3 regions of the Pseudomonas rhizosphaerae genome follow, and region 3 is predicted to be linked to each of the others. Evidence: predicted binding sites of a transcription regulator. Region 3 holds the regulator's gene; each other region holds the start of a gene.
What was found. Region 3 encodes sigma-54, which starts transcription at its own class of promoters, with help from an activator protein. Its sites were predicted from a motif close to ANTGGCATNNANNTTGCTNT; they were not measured.
Positions count from the first base shown of each region.

Region 1: the regulator sigma-54 is predicted to act here: its motif matches at 2,460-2,479, upstream of nirB (nitrite reductase large subunit NirB).
Region 2: the regulator sigma-54 is predicted to act here: its motif matches at 2,825-2,844, upstream of LT40_RS01340 (circularly permuted type 2 ATP-grasp protein).

Region 1 covers NZ_CP009533.1:1,244,825-1,250,856, forward strand. Annotated here, with positions in the region: gene LT40_RS05675 (bifunctional nitrate reductase/sulfite reductase flavoprotein subunit alpha) at 1-2,293, shown strand, start outside; gene nirB (nitrite reductase large subunit NirB) at 2,626-5,187, shown strand; gene nirD (nitrite reductase small subunit NirD) at 5,187-5,549, shown strand; gene pcaQ (pca operon transcription factor PcaQ) at 5,707-6,032, shown strand, end outside.
Region 2 covers NZ_CP009533.1:284,731-290,762, reverse strand. Annotated here, with positions in the region: gene LT40_RS01350 (transglutaminase family protein) at 1-423, opposite strand, end outside; gene LT40_RS01345 (alpha-E domain-containing protein) at 420-1,370, opposite strand; gene LT40_RS01340 (circularly permuted type 2 ATP-grasp protein) at 1,383-2,792, opposite strand; gene LT40_RS01335 (ribonuclease E inhibitor RraB) at 3,169-3,510, opposite strand; gene LT40_RS01330 (hypothetical protein) at 3,730-3,966, opposite strand; gene LT40_RS01325 (LTA synthase family protein) at 4,144-6,032, opposite strand, start outside.
Region 3 covers NZ_CP009533.1:828,062-834,093, forward strand. Annotated here, with positions in the region: gene LT40_RS03770 (HPr family phosphocarrier protein) at 1-80, opposite strand, end outside; gene rapZ (RNase adapter RapZ) at 97-954, opposite strand; gene ptsN (PTS IIA-like nitrogen regulatory protein PtsN) at 957-1,421, opposite strand; gene hpf (ribosome hibernation-promoting factor, HPF/YfiA family) at 1,434-1,742, opposite strand; gene LT40_RS03790 (RNA polymerase factor sigma-54) at 1,821-3,314, opposite strand; gene lptB (LPS export ABC transporter ATP-binding protein) at 3,478-4,203, opposite strand; gene lptA (lipopolysaccharide transport periplasmic protein LptA) at 4,203-4,748, opposite strand; gene lptC (LPS export ABC transporter periplasmic protein LptC) at 4,735-5,307, opposite strand; gene LT40_RS03810 (KdsC family phosphatase) at 5,316-5,852, opposite strand; gene LT40_RS03815 (KpsF/GutQ family sugar-phosphate isomerase) at 5,888-6,032, opposite strand, start outside.

The sequences.
Region 1 (6,032 bases), 420 kb from region 3:
CGCCGAGCAGGTCTATCAAGAGCTGCAACGCTTCGACAACCCCCAGAGTGGCTACGACCTCCGCGGCGCTGGCTACGCGCAATTGCGCGAGCAGCCGCGCCAGTGGCCGGCGGCGCCTGGGCAGCACGCTGCGCGCAGCCCGATTCGCTACCTGACCGCCGACGGGCCGCGCTTTCCCACGCCCAGCGGCCGCGCACGGTTTTTCGCCCGTCCACACCTGCCGCCTGCGGACCTGCCCGACGCAGAATTCGCCATGGTGCTCAACACTGGTCGCCTGCAGCATCAGTGGCACACGCTGACCAAGACCGGCAAGGTCGCCACCTTGAATCGGCTCGACCCCGGCCCCTTCGTGGAGCTTCACCCCGACGACGCCGAGCGCCTGGGCATCGGCGAGGCCGATCAGGTTCAGATCCGTTCGCGGCGCGGCCGGGCGGTATTGCCAGCACGCATCAGCAGCCGGGTGCGGCCGGGCAATTGCTTCGCGCCGTTTCACTGGAACGACGTGTACGGCAGCGACCTGGCCATCAATGCCGTGACCAGCGATGCCACCGACCCGCTGTCGCACCAGCCGGCGTTCAAGTTCGCCGCCGTGGCGCTGCAACGCGTCGGCTCGCCGAAAATCGCCCTGCAGAACCTCGACCTCGAGGTGCCCGATGCGCTTGCACAGGTTGACCCGCAGACGGCAATCCAGGTGCTCTGGGCTTCGCAGACCGGCACCGCGCAAGCCATCGCCGAACGCTGCGCACACACCTTGCGCGAGCGTGGTGCGTCGGTGGAGCTGCGCGGCATGGACGAGGTCACGTCCGCCCAATTATTGGCTGCGCGTAGCGTGCTGCTGGTGACCAGTACCTTCGGCGATGGCGACGCACCGGACAATGCCGCGTGTCTGTGGGCGCAATTGCAGGCCGAACGGATCGAGCCTTGCCCGGACCTGCGCTATGGCGTACTGGCATTGGGCGATTCCAGTTACGGACAGTTCTGCGGCTTTGCCCGCAAGCTGGACCAACGCCTGAACCAGCTGGGCGGGATGCGTCTGCTCGAACGGGTCGAGTGCGAACCCGATGATCAAGCGTTGGCCGAGCACTGGATGCAGGCAGTGGGCCTGCTGCTCGCCGGCCCATCCACTGCCCCGATGACAGCGCCCATGACAGCGGCGATAACGCCCGACCCGCCCCTGTATACGCGCAAACGACCGTGGCTGGCGCGGGTGCTGCACAATCAGGTGCTCAACGCTGCCGGTACCGAGAAGGAAGTACGCCACGTGGTGTTCGACCTCAAGGACAGCGGCCTGGTGTATGAAGCCGGCGATGCCCTTGGGGTGTGGCCAAGCAACTGCATGAGCCTGGTCGAAGAGCTGCTCGCCTGCCTGGGTCTGGACAGCAGCGAGCGGGTGCTGCTCAAGGACCAGGGCGAGCAGCCGCTGGCAGTGGCGTTGCACAAGTACCTCGACATTACCCGGATCACCCCGCAGTGGCTGGCATTCCTGGCCGAGCGCTGCGCCGATCCGCTGCTGGCCTCGCTGCTCGAAGCGGACAATGCCAGCCAGCTGCAGCAGTGGTTGTGGGGCAAGCAACTGATCGATCTGCTCGAGGCGTTCCCCATTACCCTGACCACGCAGGAATTGCTCGGCCTGCTCAAGCCGCTGCAGCCGCGGTTGTATTCCATCAGTTCCAGCGCCCGCACCGATCCGCAGCAGGTGCACATCACCTTGTCGACGGTACGCTACCGTTGCAACGAGCGCTTGCGCAGCGGGGTCTGCTCAGGCTTTCTTGCCGACCGCTCGGCGGCGGCGCTGGTGCCGATCTTCGTGCACAAGGCCACCCAGTTCCGCGTACCCCGCCAAGCCGATACACCGATGATCATGGTCGGACCGGGTACCGGCATCGCGCCGTTTCGCGCCTTCCTTCACGAGCGCCAGGCACTGGGGCACGGCGGCCGCAATTGGCTGCTGTTCGGCGAGCAGCGCGAACACAGCGACTTCTACTACCGCGACGAGCTGCACGCCTGGCTGCGCAGTGGGCATCTGCATCGGCTGGACACGGCGTTCTCCCGGGATCAGGCGGAGAAAGTCTACGTCCAGGACAGGCTGCGCCAGCAGGGTGCCCAGGTCTGGTTGTGGTTGCAGCAAGGGGGGCACTTCTATGTGTGCGGCGATGCCAGCCGCATGGCCAAGGATGTCGACGCTGTGCTGCGCGACGTGGTGGCGGAACACGGTGCCATGAGCACGCTGGAGGCCGAGGCCTATCTGGCGCAGTTGAGCCGGGACAAGCGTTATGTGCGGGATGTGTACTGAAAGGGTGCGGTGTGCACTGGGGTGGGGCTTTTTATCAGGGAGGGCCTCTTCGCGGGCAGAGGGCTCGCCGCCCGCCCCGCTCCCACAATGGTCCGGCGAACGCATAGCAATGTGGGAGCGGGCTCTGCCCGCGAAGAGGCCCCAACTGACACCCCACCCAACAAACCCTGGCACGCAACCTGCTTCCACCCAGACACGTCCCCGGTGCTCAACGACGATCACCCCACCGGACACCCACATTTCGACGATCAGGCAAAGGCGCCTGGAGCATTCGCTCCAGGCGTTTTTTTTTGCCCGATGGTCAAGACACCGTGACTCGCTTGGAGATACCTATGAATGCGCTCGTGAACCTCAGGCCCCGGCAGAAACTCATCGTCGTCGGCAACGGCATGGTGGGGCATCACTGTGTCGAGCAGTTGATCGAGCGCAACGCGGTCGATCGCTACGAGATCCACGTCTTCGGCGAAGAACGTCAACGTGCCTACGACCGGGTTCACCTGTCCGAATACTTCGGCGGCTCGTGCGCCGAAACCCTGGCCTTGGGCGACGCCCAGCTGTATGGCAAGCACGGCGTCACCCTGCACCTGGGCCAGCCGGTGATCGAGATCGACCGCCAGGCCCGCGAAGTGGTAACCACCACCGGGCGGCATGCCTACGATGTGCTGGTGCTGGCCACCGGCTCGTTTCCGTTCGTGCCGCCGATTCCGGGCTGTGAGGGCAACGCGCGGCTGGTCTATCGCACCCTGGATGATCTGGACGCGATCCGCGCTGCGGCGGTTGGGGCGCGCCGTGGTGTGGTGGTCGGCGGCGGACTGTTGGGCCTGGAAGCGGCCAACGCTCTGAAGTCGCTGGGGCTTGAGGCCCACGTGGTCGAGTTCGCCCCGCGGCTGATGCCGGTGCAACTGGACGCCGATGGCGGCGCGGCCCTGCGTGCTCGCATCGAAGCCTTGGGCGTGGGCGTGCACACCTCGCGCGCCACTCAGAACGTAGAGGCCGGCGAGACTCATCGCTACCGGATGAACTTCGACGGCGGCGAGTTTCTGGAAACCGACCTGATCGTGTTTTCCGCCGGCATTCGCCCTCAGGATGCATTGGGTCGCGCCTGTGGGCTGGAAATTGCCGCCCGCGGCGGCATCGTCATCGACCCGCACTGCCGCAGCAGCGACCCGGCGGTGTATGCGATCGGTGAATGCGCCTCCTGGAACGGCAGCATCTTCGGTCTGGTGGCGCCGGGCTACAGCATGGCTCGCAACGTCGCCTGCGAACTGGCAGGCGAGGCACCGGTGGCGTTCAGTGGTGCCGACATGTCTACCAAGCTCAAGCTGCTGGGCGTCGACGTGGGTTCCATCGGCGATGCCCATGCCAGCACGCCGGGGGCCAAGAGCTACCGCTTCATCGACGAAGCCAATGCCAGCTACCGGCGCCTGGTGGTGGACGCCACCGGCACTCAGGTACTGGGCGCCGTGCTGGTCGGCGACAACAGCTACTACGACACCCTGCTGCAATACGCGCAGAACGGCATCGCCTTGCCAGCCGACCCCTCGACGTTGATCCTGCCGCTGTCCGACGGCGCACCGGTTCTCGGCGCCGATGCGTTGCCCGACACGGCCATGATCTGCTCCTGCCACAACGTCAGCAAAGGCGCGATCTGTTCCGCCGTCGACGGCGGTTGCGGCGACCTCTCGGCACTCAAGTCGCAGACCAAGGCCTGCACCGGCTGTGGCGGCTGCGCGGCGCTGCTCAAGCAGGTGTTCGAGCACGAGTTGACGGCCCGTGGCGTCAGCGTCGACAAGAGCCTGTGTGAACACTTCGCCTACACCCGCGCTGAGCTGTACGCGCTGGCCCGTGTCGAAGGCATCGCCAGCTTCGAGGACATGCTCGCCCGCCACGGACGCGGTGCCGTGGGCTGCGACGTGTGCAAGCCCACCGTCGGCAACATCCTCGCCTCGTGCTGGAACCAGCCGATCATGGACCCTTCGCTGGTGCCGCTGCAGGACACCAACGACACCTTCATGGCCAACATGCAGAAGAACGGCACCTACTCGGTGGTGCCGCGCATTCCCGGCGGTGAGATCACCCCGGACAAGCTCATCGCCATCGGCGTGGTGGCGAAGAAATACGACCTCTACACCAAGATCACCGGTGGCCAGCGCATCGACCTGTTCGGCGCGCAGTTGCACGAGCTGCCGGAGATCTGGAGCGAACTGATCGAAGCGGGCTTCGAAACCGGGCATGCCTACGGCAAGTCGACCCGCACCGTGAAGTCCTGCGTGGGCAGCACCTGGTGTCGTTACGGCGTGCAGGACAGCGTGGCCATGGCCCTGCGCATCGAGGATCGCTACAAGGGCTTGCGTTCGCCGCACAAGCTCAAGTTCGCCGTCTCGGGTTGCACCCGCGAGTGCGCCGAGGCGCAGAGCAAGGACATCGGCGTGATCGCTACGGAAAAGGGCTGGAACCTGTACGTGTGCGGCAACGGCGGCATGCGTCCGCGCCACGCCGAGCTGTTCGCCATCGACCTGAACGACGAACAGTTGATCCGCTACATCGACCGCATCCTGATGTTCTACATCCGTACCGCCGACAAGCTGCAGCGCACCTCGGTGTGGCGCGAAAACCTGGAAGGCGGCCTGGAATTCCTCAAGCAGGTGGTGCTGGAAGACAGCTTAGGTTTGGGCGCCGAGCTCGAAGCGCAGATGCAGCGGGTGGTCGATCACTATGAATGCGAATGGGCCAACGCCCTGAAGGATCCGGAAAAGCTCAAGCGCTTCCGCACCTTCGTCAACGACAAGCGCGCGGACCCTGGCGTGCAGTTCGTCAAGGAACGCGGCCAGCGTCGCCCCGCCCAGGCCGGCGATGCGCTGGTAATGATCCCGGTAGTCGAGGAGGTGGTGTGATGCAGGCAGCCAACGCAGTGCAAGCGATGACCTGGCAAGCGGTGTGCGATCAGTCTGATCTGATTCCCAACTCCGGTGTGGTGGTGTGGCTGGACGGCGACCAGGTGGCGTTGTTCTACCTACCCGAGGCGGGCGAGGGCAGGGCGCTGCACGCCATCGACAACCACGATCCGCGCTCGGGCGCCAACGTGCTGGGACGCGGGATCGTCGGCTACCTGCAGGGAGAGTTGGTGGTGGCGGCGCCGCTGTACAAGCAGCATTACTGCTTCAGCGACGGGCGCTGCCTGGAGGCGCCGGATCAGCATGTCAGGGTCTGGCCGGTGCGCTTGAATGGGGATCGCGTGGAGATTGGCAGATTGTAGGTAGGTCTTGCTGGCCTCTTCGCGGGCAGAGAGCTCGCCGCCCGCCCCGCTCCCACACAATCGGAAGCGTCAGTTGAACTTGTGGGAGCGGGCTCTGCCCGCGAAGAGGCCCTCACTACCAAAGCAAACCCCATGGCCCAATGCTACGATTGGCGCCATGAACCTCGACAGCCGCATCAAATTCCGCCACCTGCTGTGCTTTCTCGAAATTGCCCGCCAGGGCAGCTTCGCCAAGGCCGCCGACACCTTGTCCATCAGTCAGCCGGCGATCTCCAAGACCCTCAAGGAACTCGAAGACCTGCTGCAGACTCGCCTGTTCGACCGCGACAAGAGCGGTGTCGAACTGACCGCCGCCGGTGTGCGCTTCATGCGCTACGCTGGCCCCTGCGTGCAGGCCCTGCGCGACGGCGTCAGCAGCCTGCGCGGCGAACCGCACGAAGCCCCGCAGGTGCGCATCGGTGTGCTGTCCACCGTGGAAAGCCA
Region 2 (6,032 bases), 540 kb from region 3:
GGTGGTGTAGGTGATGCGCTGATGCAGGCCCTGCATCAGGTCGATCAAACCGTTGCGGTCGCGCCGCGCATGGCACTGCTCGGCTGCAAAGGCCCGCAATGCCTCGTCGGCTTCGGTCAGGCGAGTAAAACGCAGGAACGGCAGCGGGGACTGCGCTTCGTGCTCGGCCTCGCGGGTTTCGTCGATCTCCACCTGACCCCGTGCACCGATGATGATCGCATCATGGGGGTCGTCCAAGGTCAGCACGTGCAGGATGTTGCCGAACGGGTCGAGCTGGGCCCGCACCGGGCGCGGCAGGTCCAGTTGCCAACTCAAGATGCGCTGGCGCTCGCTGTCGTGGGGCGTGAGGCGCAGGTACTGGATGCTGGCACGTACCTCATCATCGTAGTGATAGGCAGTTTCGTGACTGATGTTTAGCCTCATACAGCCTCCAGATAGGCAGTGTGGATCGCATTGCCCAGCTGGCGCACCAGTGGGATCTGTTCGTTCAACCACTCATGCAGGCCTTCGTCGAGGATTTCGTCGATGCCGGTGTAGCGCAGGCGCGCGTCCAGCTCGGCCGCCAGGCGCTGGGCCGGACGGCCGTTGGCCCCAGGCAGGTCTGCGAGGATCTGGTTGATCTCTTCGGTACAGGCGCGCAGCGAGCGAGGTACGTCGGCACGCAGCAGCAACAGCTCGGCTACCGGCTTGGCCGCCGGCGCGTCGCGGTAGATTTCGGTATAGGCCTCGAAACTCGACAGCGCGCGCAACAGCGCACTCCACTGGTAGTACCCCCGAGCCGAGCTGTCGTCGACCGAATAGGCATCTTCGCCGAGCATTTCGTAGCGTGCATCGAGCAGGCGCAGGGTGTTGTCGGCGCGCTCGATGAAGGTACCCAGGCGGATGAACCGGAACGCGTCGTTGCGCATCAGGGTGCCGTAGGTGGCCCCGCGGAACAGGTGGGCGCGTTCCTTGACCCAGTCGCAGAATCGGCTCATGCCGTAGCGACCCACACCCTGCTCGGCAATGCCACGGATCTCGAGCCAGGTGGAGTTGATGTTTTCCCACATGTCGGCGGTGATGCGTCCACGCACTGCATGGGCACTGGCACGTGCCGCGCCCAGGCAACTGTAGATGCTGGCCGGATTGGCCGGGTCCAGGGCGAAGAAGTGCAACAGGCGCTCGGCGTGCAACTGGCCGTGACGCTCGAGGTAATCTTCCAGGGTGCCGGTGATCAACAGCGGCATGGCGATCTCGTCCAGCCCGTCACCCCGGCCATCCTGCGGCATCAGCGACAGTGAATAACTCACATCGAGCATGCGCGCCAGATTCTCCACGCGCTCCAGATAGCGTGACATCCAATACAGATCAGAGGCAGTTCTACTTAGCATTGGCAGGCATCCTTAATCCTCGACCACCCAGGTGTCTTTGGTCCCGCCGCCCTGCGACGAATTCACCACCAGCGAGCCTTCACGCAAGGCGACGCGGGTCAGGCCGCCGGGCACCACGCGGGTTTCGCGACCGGCCAGGACAAAGGGACGAAGATCGATATGACGGGGCGCTATGCCGTTCTCGACGAACGTCGGGCAGGTCGACAGCGACAGCGTGGGTTGGGCGATGTAGGCATGGGGTCGGGCTTTGAGGCGCGCCCGGAAATTTTCGATCTCTGCGGCACTCGCGCACGGGCCCACCAACATGCCATAGCCACCCGAACCCTGGGTTTCCTTGACCACCAGATCGGGCAGGTTGGCCAGCACATGGGACAACTCCGATGGCTTGCGGCACTGCCAGGTCGGCACGTTCTTGAGGATGGGCTCTTCGTCGAGGTAGAAGCGGATCATGTCGGTAACGAACGGGTAGACCGACTTGTCGTCGGCCACGCCGGTGCCGATGGCATTGGCCAGTACCACGTTGCCGGAGCGATACGCAGCCAGCAGGCCGGGGACGCCCAGCATGGAGTCGGGGTTGAAGGCCAGGGGATCGAGGAAGGCGTCGTCCAGGCGGCGGTAGATCACGTCCACCGGCTTGGGTCCGTCGGTGGTGCGCATGAACACCTTGTCGTCACGGACGAACAGGTCCGCCCCTTCCACCAACTCCACGCCCATCTCGCGCGCCAGGAAGGCGTGTTCGAAGAATGCACTGTTGAAGCGGCCCGGCGTCAGTACGACCACACTGGGATTGTCGATGGCACTCGAGCTTTTCAGGGTGTCGAGCAGCAGATTGGGGTAGTGGTCCACAGGCGCAATGCGCTGTGCCGCGAACAGCTCGGGAAACAACCGCATCATCATCTTGCGGTCTTCGAGCATGTAGCTCACGCCACTGGGGGTGCGCAGGTTGTCTTCGAGTACGTAATAGGTGCCGTCACCGTCGCGCACCAGGTCGACCCCGGAAATGTGCGAGTAGATGTCGCGGTGCAAGTCCAGCCCCTGCATGGCCAGCTGATACTGCTCGTTGGCCAATACCTGCTCGGCGGGAATGATGCCGGCCTTGATGATGCGCTGGTCGTGGTACAGGTCCGCCAGAAACATGTTCAGCGCCTTGACGCGCTGGATGCAGCCGCGTTCCACGATCCGCCATTCGCTGGCAGGAATGCTGCGCGGAATGGTATCGAAGGGAATCAGCCGTTCGGTGCCCTGCTCGTCGCCGTACAGGGTGAATGTGATACCGGCGCGATGAAACAGCAAATCGGCCTCGCGTCGACGCTGGGCAAGGAGTTCCTGCGGCGTGTCGGCCAACCAACGGGCGAACTCCCGGTAATGCGGGCGAACCTGGCCGTCGGCATCGTACATTTCATCATAATAGGTGCGGCTCATGCCGTACTCCTTGTCACCCGGACCCAAGAGCCTTCGCAAGGCCCGTGCCATCGGCATATGTGCCATTAAATCAAGTGCTTGGGATTCCCTGTCGGGAACCGTGCACCGTTCTTGTGCGGCAATGTCCGAACACCGATGACATACGCTTCATTGCGAAGCGGATTGTTCAAGCGGCTTGTCTCTATGACCAGCATAGACAGGGTTGAATTCAATAGCTTGCGGCGTTCGTTGATAATTCTTTCAGCGGTACCGGCGGAAGCTTGGCGCCCATCTCGATTTTCCGAATTCCCATTCGCCGCCCCTTAGTGGGCGGCTTTTTTTTGCCTTCGACAAGGGTCGGCAAAAGAACCACGGGGCTACCGTGGTTCACCTGGGTTCAGGCCTCAGGGCGGCTCATTTCGTGCTTCACGCCCCAGCCCTCGATTTCACCACCCAGCGGCTCGACGACGGCTTCGAAATCCTGCTCGAATTCACCGATGCCACCGTGGGTGGCGTACATCAGCTTGCTCAACTCCAGGTGCCAGGCACCGTCGTCGCGCTCGCTGATCTGAGCGTTGAGCGACTCGCCGCGAAACTTGCCGGCAGCCGTGCGCGCCCGGTCTTCATCGGGAAAGACCGCGTAGAACTCGATGGGGTGGATGCGGGCAAAGTCGAAACCGCCCTCTTTCATGCGACGTAATACATTGCTGCTGATGTCTTCTTGATAGGCTGTGCTCATGAATCGTCTCCCTCAGCAATAACGACGGATAGACTTTCAGTACTTCCAGAACCTCCTCGGACAAGGAATGAGTGCGGTGCGACGTCGGTGACGCAGCAGCTGGAATCGAGCGTGTGGCATGACGCAGGGTATGGGAACGAGCAGCAAGATCCGCGAAGACCTTGACCGCAGAGTAACGCGAAGGCCGGGCCTGTGCCAATGGCCCGGATCAGCTGAAATTCACGCGACTTCGGTAATGGCCGTAATTTCCACGCTGTGCTGCGACTTGAGCGTCTTGGCGACCGGCGAGGCGACGGTATCGGGAAGATTGACTTCATCCAGCTCGGCTGCAACCGGATACAGCTTGGAGCGAACCAGGGTCGCTGCTTCTTCTATCGACGGACAGGTATCAGCACTGATCGTCATGCTGTCCTGCACGCCGTCCTTGTTGAAGAAGCTGATTTTCCACTCTTTCATCGGTGTACATCTCCTCGACGGAATTCAGGCAGGAATCTGCCTGATACGCTCACACAACGTTGACTCGCAACGGCAGGGATTCGTTCCAGACAGTGGACGGCCCAAGCCGGACCGGGACGAGCCCGATCCCCCCATGTAAAAAGGCCCCGCAGGGCCTTTTTACCGATCGGTAGTGACTTACTCCTGCTTGCTCTCCACTGCACCGGCAGTGTTGTCGAGCAGGCTCTTGGTCGCCGTCTGGATGAACGAGTCCAGCTTGGCGCGCAATTGCGGTACGTCGGCGGCGTTGGCGTCGGTATCGGGGATCAACTGTGCATCGAACTCGCGGCCCAGCTGATAGCGATACAGACGGGTGTCCATGTCCCGCGGCTCGACCAGAATACGGTCACCCTTGATGATCGCCACGGTCTGCTCGCTGCCCGACGGCTTGATCACGGCGAAACCGGGGTCGCCGGCAGGCAGGTTGAGCAGGTCGCGCCCCCAGCACTGGTGCTGGCTGGCGCCGCCCAGGCGGCCCATGATGGTCGGTACCACGTCAGGCTGCGAGCCGACGGTGTGGTTGACCTTGCCGAACTTCTCCTGAATACCGGGACCGACCAGCAACAGCGGCACGTTGAAGCGGCCCAGGTCCATCTCGGTGATCTGCTTCTGATTACCGAAGCCATGGTCGCCCAGCACGATGAACAGGGTTTCCTTGAAGTACGGCTCCTTGCGCGCCTTCTCGAAGAACTGGCCCAGGGCCCAGTCCGAGTAACGCATGGCGGTCAGGTGCAGGTCCAGGCTGCCGCGCCCGGTGACCTTGTCCACCGGCAGGTTGGCCGGCAAGGCGTAGGGCACATGGTTGGACAGGGTCTGCAGCAGTGCGTAGAACGGCTTGCCGGCGGCGCCGCGCTTGGCCAGTTCTTCGTTGCCACGGTCGAACATGTCCTGGTCGGACACACCCCAGGTCGGATCCGAAAACACCGGATTGACGAAATCGTTACGGCCGATGAACGTGGTCATGCCCTGGTTGCTGAAGAACCCGGACTGGTTGTCCCAGGCGAAGTCACCGTTGTAGACATAGACGTCGTCGTAGCCCCGCGCGGCGCTGAGCATCTCCGGCAGGCCGGAAAGCTTGTGGCTGCCTTCGGGGGTCTGCATCAGGTATTCGAAGCCCGGCAGGTTGGGGAAGCAACCCATGGTGGCGAACATGCCCTGGTGGGTGTGGGTACCACTGGAGAAGAAGTGGTCGAACAGCAGGCCTTCCTGGGCCAGCTTGTCGAAGTACGGCGTGATGCTGCCTTCGGCGCCCAATGCCCCCACCGAATGACCGGCGAAGCTCTCCATCAGGATCACCACGACGTTCTTGATCGGCAGGGTATTGGCCTGAGGCGGCTGGAAGTTGCGCCGAACCGCAGCGGTGTCGCTGTCGACCAGGGTGTCATGGGGCGTCAGCAGCATATTGCGCACGGCGCTTTGCGCCTCGTCCTGCGGCAGGGTCGCCTTCCAGATATTGTCGCGGTCTTCGGACATCCGGCTTTTCGCGGCGGCGATCAGCGTCAGCGAGCCGTTGAGGCCCAACTGGTTGGCGAAGTTCGAATCGGTGGTGTACGCGTCGCCCCAGCGCAGCGGCGGACCCTGACGCAGGGTGCCGCGCGCGGCGACCACTGCGATCAGCAGAATGACCACGAACACACCTACCCGCGCATACCACGGCGCCACTGGCTTGCCGACACCGGCCGCCGTGGCGACACGCGGACGGGTCAGCCGGTCGAAGCCCTTGAACACCAGGCTCAGCAGCCAGGTCACGAAGACCCAGGCCAGCAGGTAGCGCACTACCGGGTAGCCGTACCAGATCATGCTCAGCACGGTCTTGGGGTCTTCCTTCACGTACTGGAACACCAGGCCATTGAGGCGCTGGTGAAACTCGCGGTAGAAGTCCATTTCCATCAAGCCACACAGCAGCACCACGCTGGATACCACCGTCAGCCACGCCCGGAACAGCCCGCGCCAGCGCATGACGCGCGCGCTGAGTACTGCCAGCAGCAACGGAATCAGCAGGTACACCACCAGGCGCAGGTCGAAGC
Region 3 (6,032 bases):
CCCGCCACGCCGACGAATTTTGCTGCGGCACGGGCGTGCAGGCCGAGCTTGTTGATGATTTCTACTTGAAGGGCGGGCATTGCGCGGGGGATCCTTTCAGCTGAGGTCGCGGTGGCGAACCTGGACATTCTTGAGCGACTGCTGCAGCAATCGGCCCAGGCGCTCGGTCAAGTATACCGAGCGATGGTGCCCGCCTGTACACCCAATGGCGATGGTGACATAGGCACGGCTGCTGGCCGCGAAGCGCGGCAGCCATTTGAGCAGGTAGGCAGCGATGTCCTGGTACATCTCTTCGACATCCGGCTGCGCTGCCAGGTATTCGGCGACTGGCGCATCAAGCCCGGACTGCTCGCGCAGTTCGGGTTTCCAGTAGGGGTTGGGCAGACAGCGAACGTCGAATACCAGATCGGCGTCTATCGGCATGCCCCGCTTGAAACCGAACGATTCCACCAGAAAGGCCGTGCCCGGCTCGGGCTTGTTCAACAGCCGGACCTTGATGGCATCGCGCAGCTGGTAGAGGTTCAGGTTGGTGGTGTTGATCTTCAGGTCGGCCAGATCGACGATGGGCCCCAGCAAGTCGCTTTCCACCCGGATGGCTTCGGCCAGCGAGCGATTGCTGTTGCTCAAAGGGTGTCGACGTCGGGTCTCGGAGAAGCGCTTGAGCAGCGTTTCTTCATCGGCATCCAGGTACAGGACATCGCATTGGATGTGCTTGGCACGCATTTCGGCGAGTAGCTGCGGGAAGCGTGACAGATGACTGGGCAGGTTGCGCGCATCGATCGACACGGCCACCTGAGGTTGCGCCAGCTCGGTATGAATCAGCGCACGCTCGGCCAGCTCGGGCAACAGCCCTGCTGGCAGGTTGTCGATGCAATAGAAACCGTTGTCTTCCAGAACATCCAGGGCAGTGCTCTTGCCTGAGCCTGAGCGGCCACTGACGATGATCAAACGCATGGTTAACGACCGTTCTGTTCGTCCAGTACCACTTGGTACAAGGCTTGATTGCTGGGCGCCGAACGCAGTCTCTCGCGTACCTCCTTGCGATCGAGCATGCTGGCGATCTGGCGGAGCAATTCCAGATGGGCATCGGTGGCCGCTTCGGGCACCAGAAGCACGAAGAGCAGGTCGACGGGGGCGCCGTCGATCGCGTCGTAGTCGATTGGGGCACTAAGATGCACGAGGGCACTGACAGGCGCATTGCAGCCCTTGAGCCGGCAATGTGGAATGGCAATGCCATTGCCGAATCCGGTGGAACCGAGTTTTTCACGGGCGATGAGGGCTTCGAACACGGTTTGCGTGTCGAGCGACGGCACTTCGCGACCGATCAGGTTGGCGATCTCTTCGAGTGCTTTCTTCTTGCTGCCGCCCGGCACGTTCACGCAGGAACGGCCGGGGGTCAGGATGGTTTCTAGTCGAATCATGGGTGGGGAGTGTCAGCGAGCAGTCGCGCCTTGCAGCAGACTCTGCTGTTTTTCCTTATGCTTTTTGAGTTGGCGATCCAGCTTGTCGGTAAGCAGGTCGATGGCCGCATACATGTCGTCATGCTCGGCATTGGCAACCACCTCGCCACCGGGTATGCGCAGGGTGGCTTCGATTTTCTGTTTGAGCTTCTCGACCTCCATGATCACCTGAACATTGGTGATCTTGTCGAAGTGGCGTTCGAGACGCTGGAGTTTTTCCCCGATGTAGGTTCGCAGGGGTTCGGTCACATCCAGTTGGTGTCCACTGATGTTGACTTGCATACCGCTTCTCCTTATTGCCATTGCATAAAGAAGCAGGCTTGGGTGCCTGCCACTGGAACGCTGTGGCACATCGCAGGGCTACATCAACCGCTTGCGTTCGCTGGACGGCGCAATCCCTAGGGATTCGCGATACTTGGCGACCGTTCGGCGGGCTACCTGGATGCCTTGTGCCTCCAGTAAACCAGCGATCTTGCTGTCACTCAACGGCTTTTTCTGATTTTCGGCGGCGACCAGTTTCTTGATGATCGCGCGAATCGCCGTGGACGAGCATTCGCCGCCTTCGGAAGTGCTGACGTGGCTTGAGAAAAAGTATTTCAGCTCGTAGATGCCACGGGGGGTGTGCATGTATTTCTGCGTGGTCACCCGCGAAATGGTCGACTCGTGCATGCCCACCGCCTCGGCGATGTCGTGCAGCACCAAGGGCTTCATGGCCTCGTCGCCGTAATCGAGGAAACCGCGCTGATGCTCGACGATCTGCGTGGCCACCTTCATCAAGGTCTCGTTGCGGCTCTGCAAGCTCTTGATGAACCAGCGCGCCTCCTGCAGCTGGTTGCGCATGAAGGTGTTGTCGGCGCTGGTGTCGGCGCGTCGCACGAAGCCTGCGTATTGCGCATTGACTCGCAGGCGCGGGACCGACTCCTGATTGAGCTCGACCAGCCAGCGATCGTTGTCCTTGCGCACGATGACGTCGGGCACGACGTATTCCGGTTCGCTGGATTCGATCTGCGAGCCGGGCCGCGGATTCAGGCTCTGTACCAGCTCGATGACCTGGCGCAGTTCGTCTTCCTTGAGCTTCATGCGGCGCATCAACTGGCTGTAGTCGCGCGACCCCAGCAGGTCGATGTAATCGCTCACCAAGCGCTGCGCCTCGGCCAGCCAGCGGGTCTTGGGCGGTAGCTGGCGCAGTTGCAGCATCAGGCATTCGCTCAGGTTGCGCGCGCCGATGCCGGCCGGCTCGAACTGCTGGATGCGATGAAGCACCGCTTCGATTTCGTCCAGCTCGATGTCAAGCTCGGGGTCGAACGATTCGCAGATTTCCTGCAACGTCTCGTCCAGGTAGCCCTGATTGTTGATGCAATCGATGATGGTCACGGCGATCAGGCGGTCGGTGTCGGACATGGGCGCCAGGTTCAGCTGCCACAACAGGTGGGTTTGCAGGCTTTCGCCGACCGATGTGCGGGTGGTGAAGTCCCACTCCTCGTCATCGTTGCTCGGCAGGCTGCTGGCGCTGGTCTGGTAGACGTCTTCCCACGCCGTGTCGACGGGCAGTTCGCTGGGGATGCGCTCGTTCCAATCGCCTTCCTCGAGGTTGTCCACCGTCGGCGCAGACTCCTGAAAGCTCGGTTCCTGGATTTCCTGGGTCGGCTTTTGCTCGATGTTGTCGGCCAGCGGGTCACTGTTGTCGAAGTCGTCGCCTTCTTCCTGGCGTTCGAGCATGGGATTGGATTCCAGCGCTTCCTGAATTTCCTGTTGGAGGTCCAGGGTCGATAGCTGGAGAAGGCGGATGGCCTGTTGCAACTGCGGTGTCATCGTCAGTTGCTGGCCCATACGTAGGACGAGCGATGGTTTCATGGCAGGAACTTAACACCTTGGTCGCCGGCGCGAAGCGCCTTCTACTACGGGTACCGAGGTACCCGGCTTATGTCGTAAGCAAATTATATGCCTGAAACCTGAGTGTTTGCCTAGGGCGCCATGAAAATTAATGCCCGCAGGAGGGCGATGGCGCCCTCGGGCCTTACAAGCGAAACTCGTGGCCCAGGTAGACTTCGCGTACCAGATCGTTGGCCAGGATGGTCTGGGCATCGCCTTCGGCAATCAGCTGGCCGTCGTTCACGATGTAGGCCGTTTCGCAGATATCCAGGGTCTCACGGACGTTGTGGTCGGTGATCAATACGCCGATGCCCTTGGTCTTGAGGTGGTGGATGATCTGCTTGATGTCGCCGACCGAAATCGGATCGACACCGGCGAAGGGTTCGTCGAGCAGGATGAACTTGGGTGCGGTGGCCAGCGCCCGAGCGATCTCCACACGACGACGCTCGCCGCCCGAAAGGCTCATGCCCAGGTTGTCGCGAATGTGCGTGATGTGGAATTCCTGCAGCAGGCCTTCGAGCTCTGCCAGTCGCGCCGTGGCATCGAGTTCCTTGCGGGTCTCGAGGATGGCCATGATGTTGTCGGCCACCGAGAGCTTGCGGAAAATCGAGGCCTCCTGCGGCAGGTAACCGATACCCGAGCGGGCGCGGCCATGCATGGGCTGGTGGCTGACGTCCAGGTCGTCGATGAGCACACGGCCCTGGTCGGCCTGGACCAGGCCGACGATCATGTAGAAACAGGTGGTCTTGCCGGCACCGTTGGGGCCCAGCAGGCCGACGATCTGCCCGCTCTCGATGGACAGGCTGACGTCACGAACGACTTGTCGGCTCTTGTAGCTCTTGGCCAGATGCTGCGCTTTCAGGACTGCCATTACTGGGCCTTCTGCGGTGCGTCGGATTTCTTCTTGGGCTGGATCACCATGTCGATGCGCGGACGCGGCGTGGTGACCTTGCTGCCCGTGGCACGGCCGGCGTTGACCACCTGGCGCACCGTGTCGTAGACGATCTTCTCGCCTTCGGACGTGTTGCCGTCGTTGATAACCTTGGCCTTATCGATCAGCACGATGCGGTTCTGCGCCGCGAAATACTGGATGGTCATGCCGTAGGCCTGCACGATGGGCTTGTCTGCAGCCGGCTTCTGCTCGTAGTAGGCCAGGTTGCCGACGGCGGTGAACACGTCCACGTCGCCCGTGGCATTGCGGGTGATGGTCACGGTGTTGCCGGTGATCTTCATCGACCCTTGGGTAATGATCACATTGCCCTTGTAGGTCGCCACGCCCTGTTTGTCGTCGAGCTGGGCATCGTCGGACTGGATATGAATGGGCTGATCGCGGTCAGTGGGCAGTGCCCAGGCGCTCGCGCTTCCCAGTGCTGCGCTCAGGCTGAGCAAAAAGGGGAGGGTTTTAACGAGCCTCATACTGTCCTCTTACGTTGGACAGCAAGTTGATCTTGCTGTCATTCAGATACGCTTTCATGCCCTTGGCCGTCGACACGCCACCGGCGCCGTCGATTCTAACGTCTTGGTCGGTCTGCGCATATTGCTTCTGTGGGAAAACGGTCATGCGCGAGCTGGTGATCACCGTGGCACGACTCTTCTGGTCGGTCCGTGCCACGCGCACGGAGTCGATGAGTTCCACTTCGCTGCCGTCGGGATTGACCTCGCCGCGCTCGCTGGTCACGTGCCACGGGTAGACGGTGCCGCGGTAGAGCTGCATGTCCGGCTTGGTCAGCAGGGTCACCTCGGACGTCTTGACGTGTTCGACCTTGTCGGCGGTCATGTCGTACTGCACGCCACCGTCTGGCAGGTACTGCCGGGCCCGCGCGTTGATAGCGTAGTAATCGATCTGGCTTTCGTCGACAGCCGCCGTGGGCTGCTCGAGGAAGCGCTCAGGGCTGATATCCCAGTAGCCGATGGCGGCGAACAGCAGCCCCAGCACACCCAGGATCACGATATTGCGGATTTTCTTGTTCAGCATGTCAGGCCCTACAGGTACGCGGCGCGGGCCGCTTCGAGATTGCCTTGGGCATCGAGGATCAGTTCGCAGAACTCGCGCGCCGCACCAAAGCCTCCATTGGCCTGGGTCACGCCGTCGGCATGCTGGCGGACGAAGGCATTGGCGTTGGCCACCGCCATGCCCAGGCCAACGCGGCGAATCACCGGCAGGTCGGGCAAGTCGTCGCCCAGGTAGGCGACTTGTTCATAGCTCAGGTCCAGTTCGGCGAGCAGGCCGTCGAGTACCACCAGCTTGTCCTCGCGGCCCTGGAACAGGTGTGCGATGCCCAGGTTTCGGGCCCGTCGCTCCACCACCGGGCTGCTGCGACCGGTGATGATCGCGGTGGTCACGCCGCTGTTGATGAGCATCTTGATGCCTTGGCCATCCAGCGTACTGAAGCTCTTGAACTCGCTGCCGTCTTCGTGGAAGTACAGGCGGCCGTCGGTCAGTACGCCGTCGACATCGAATACGGCCAGCTTGATAGCCTTGCCCCGTTGCAAGAGGTCGTTGCTGCCTGTCTGGTTCATAGAGGCTGCCTCGGTCATTACGCCATTCTCGCTCATTACATGACTCCCGCGCGCAGCAGGTCGCCAAGGTTGAAGGCGCCTACCGGACAGTCTTGATCGTCGACCACGATCAGTGAGTTGATCTTGTTGTCTTCCATGATCTTCAGCGCCTCGGCGGCCAGCATGTCGGCGCGGGCAGTC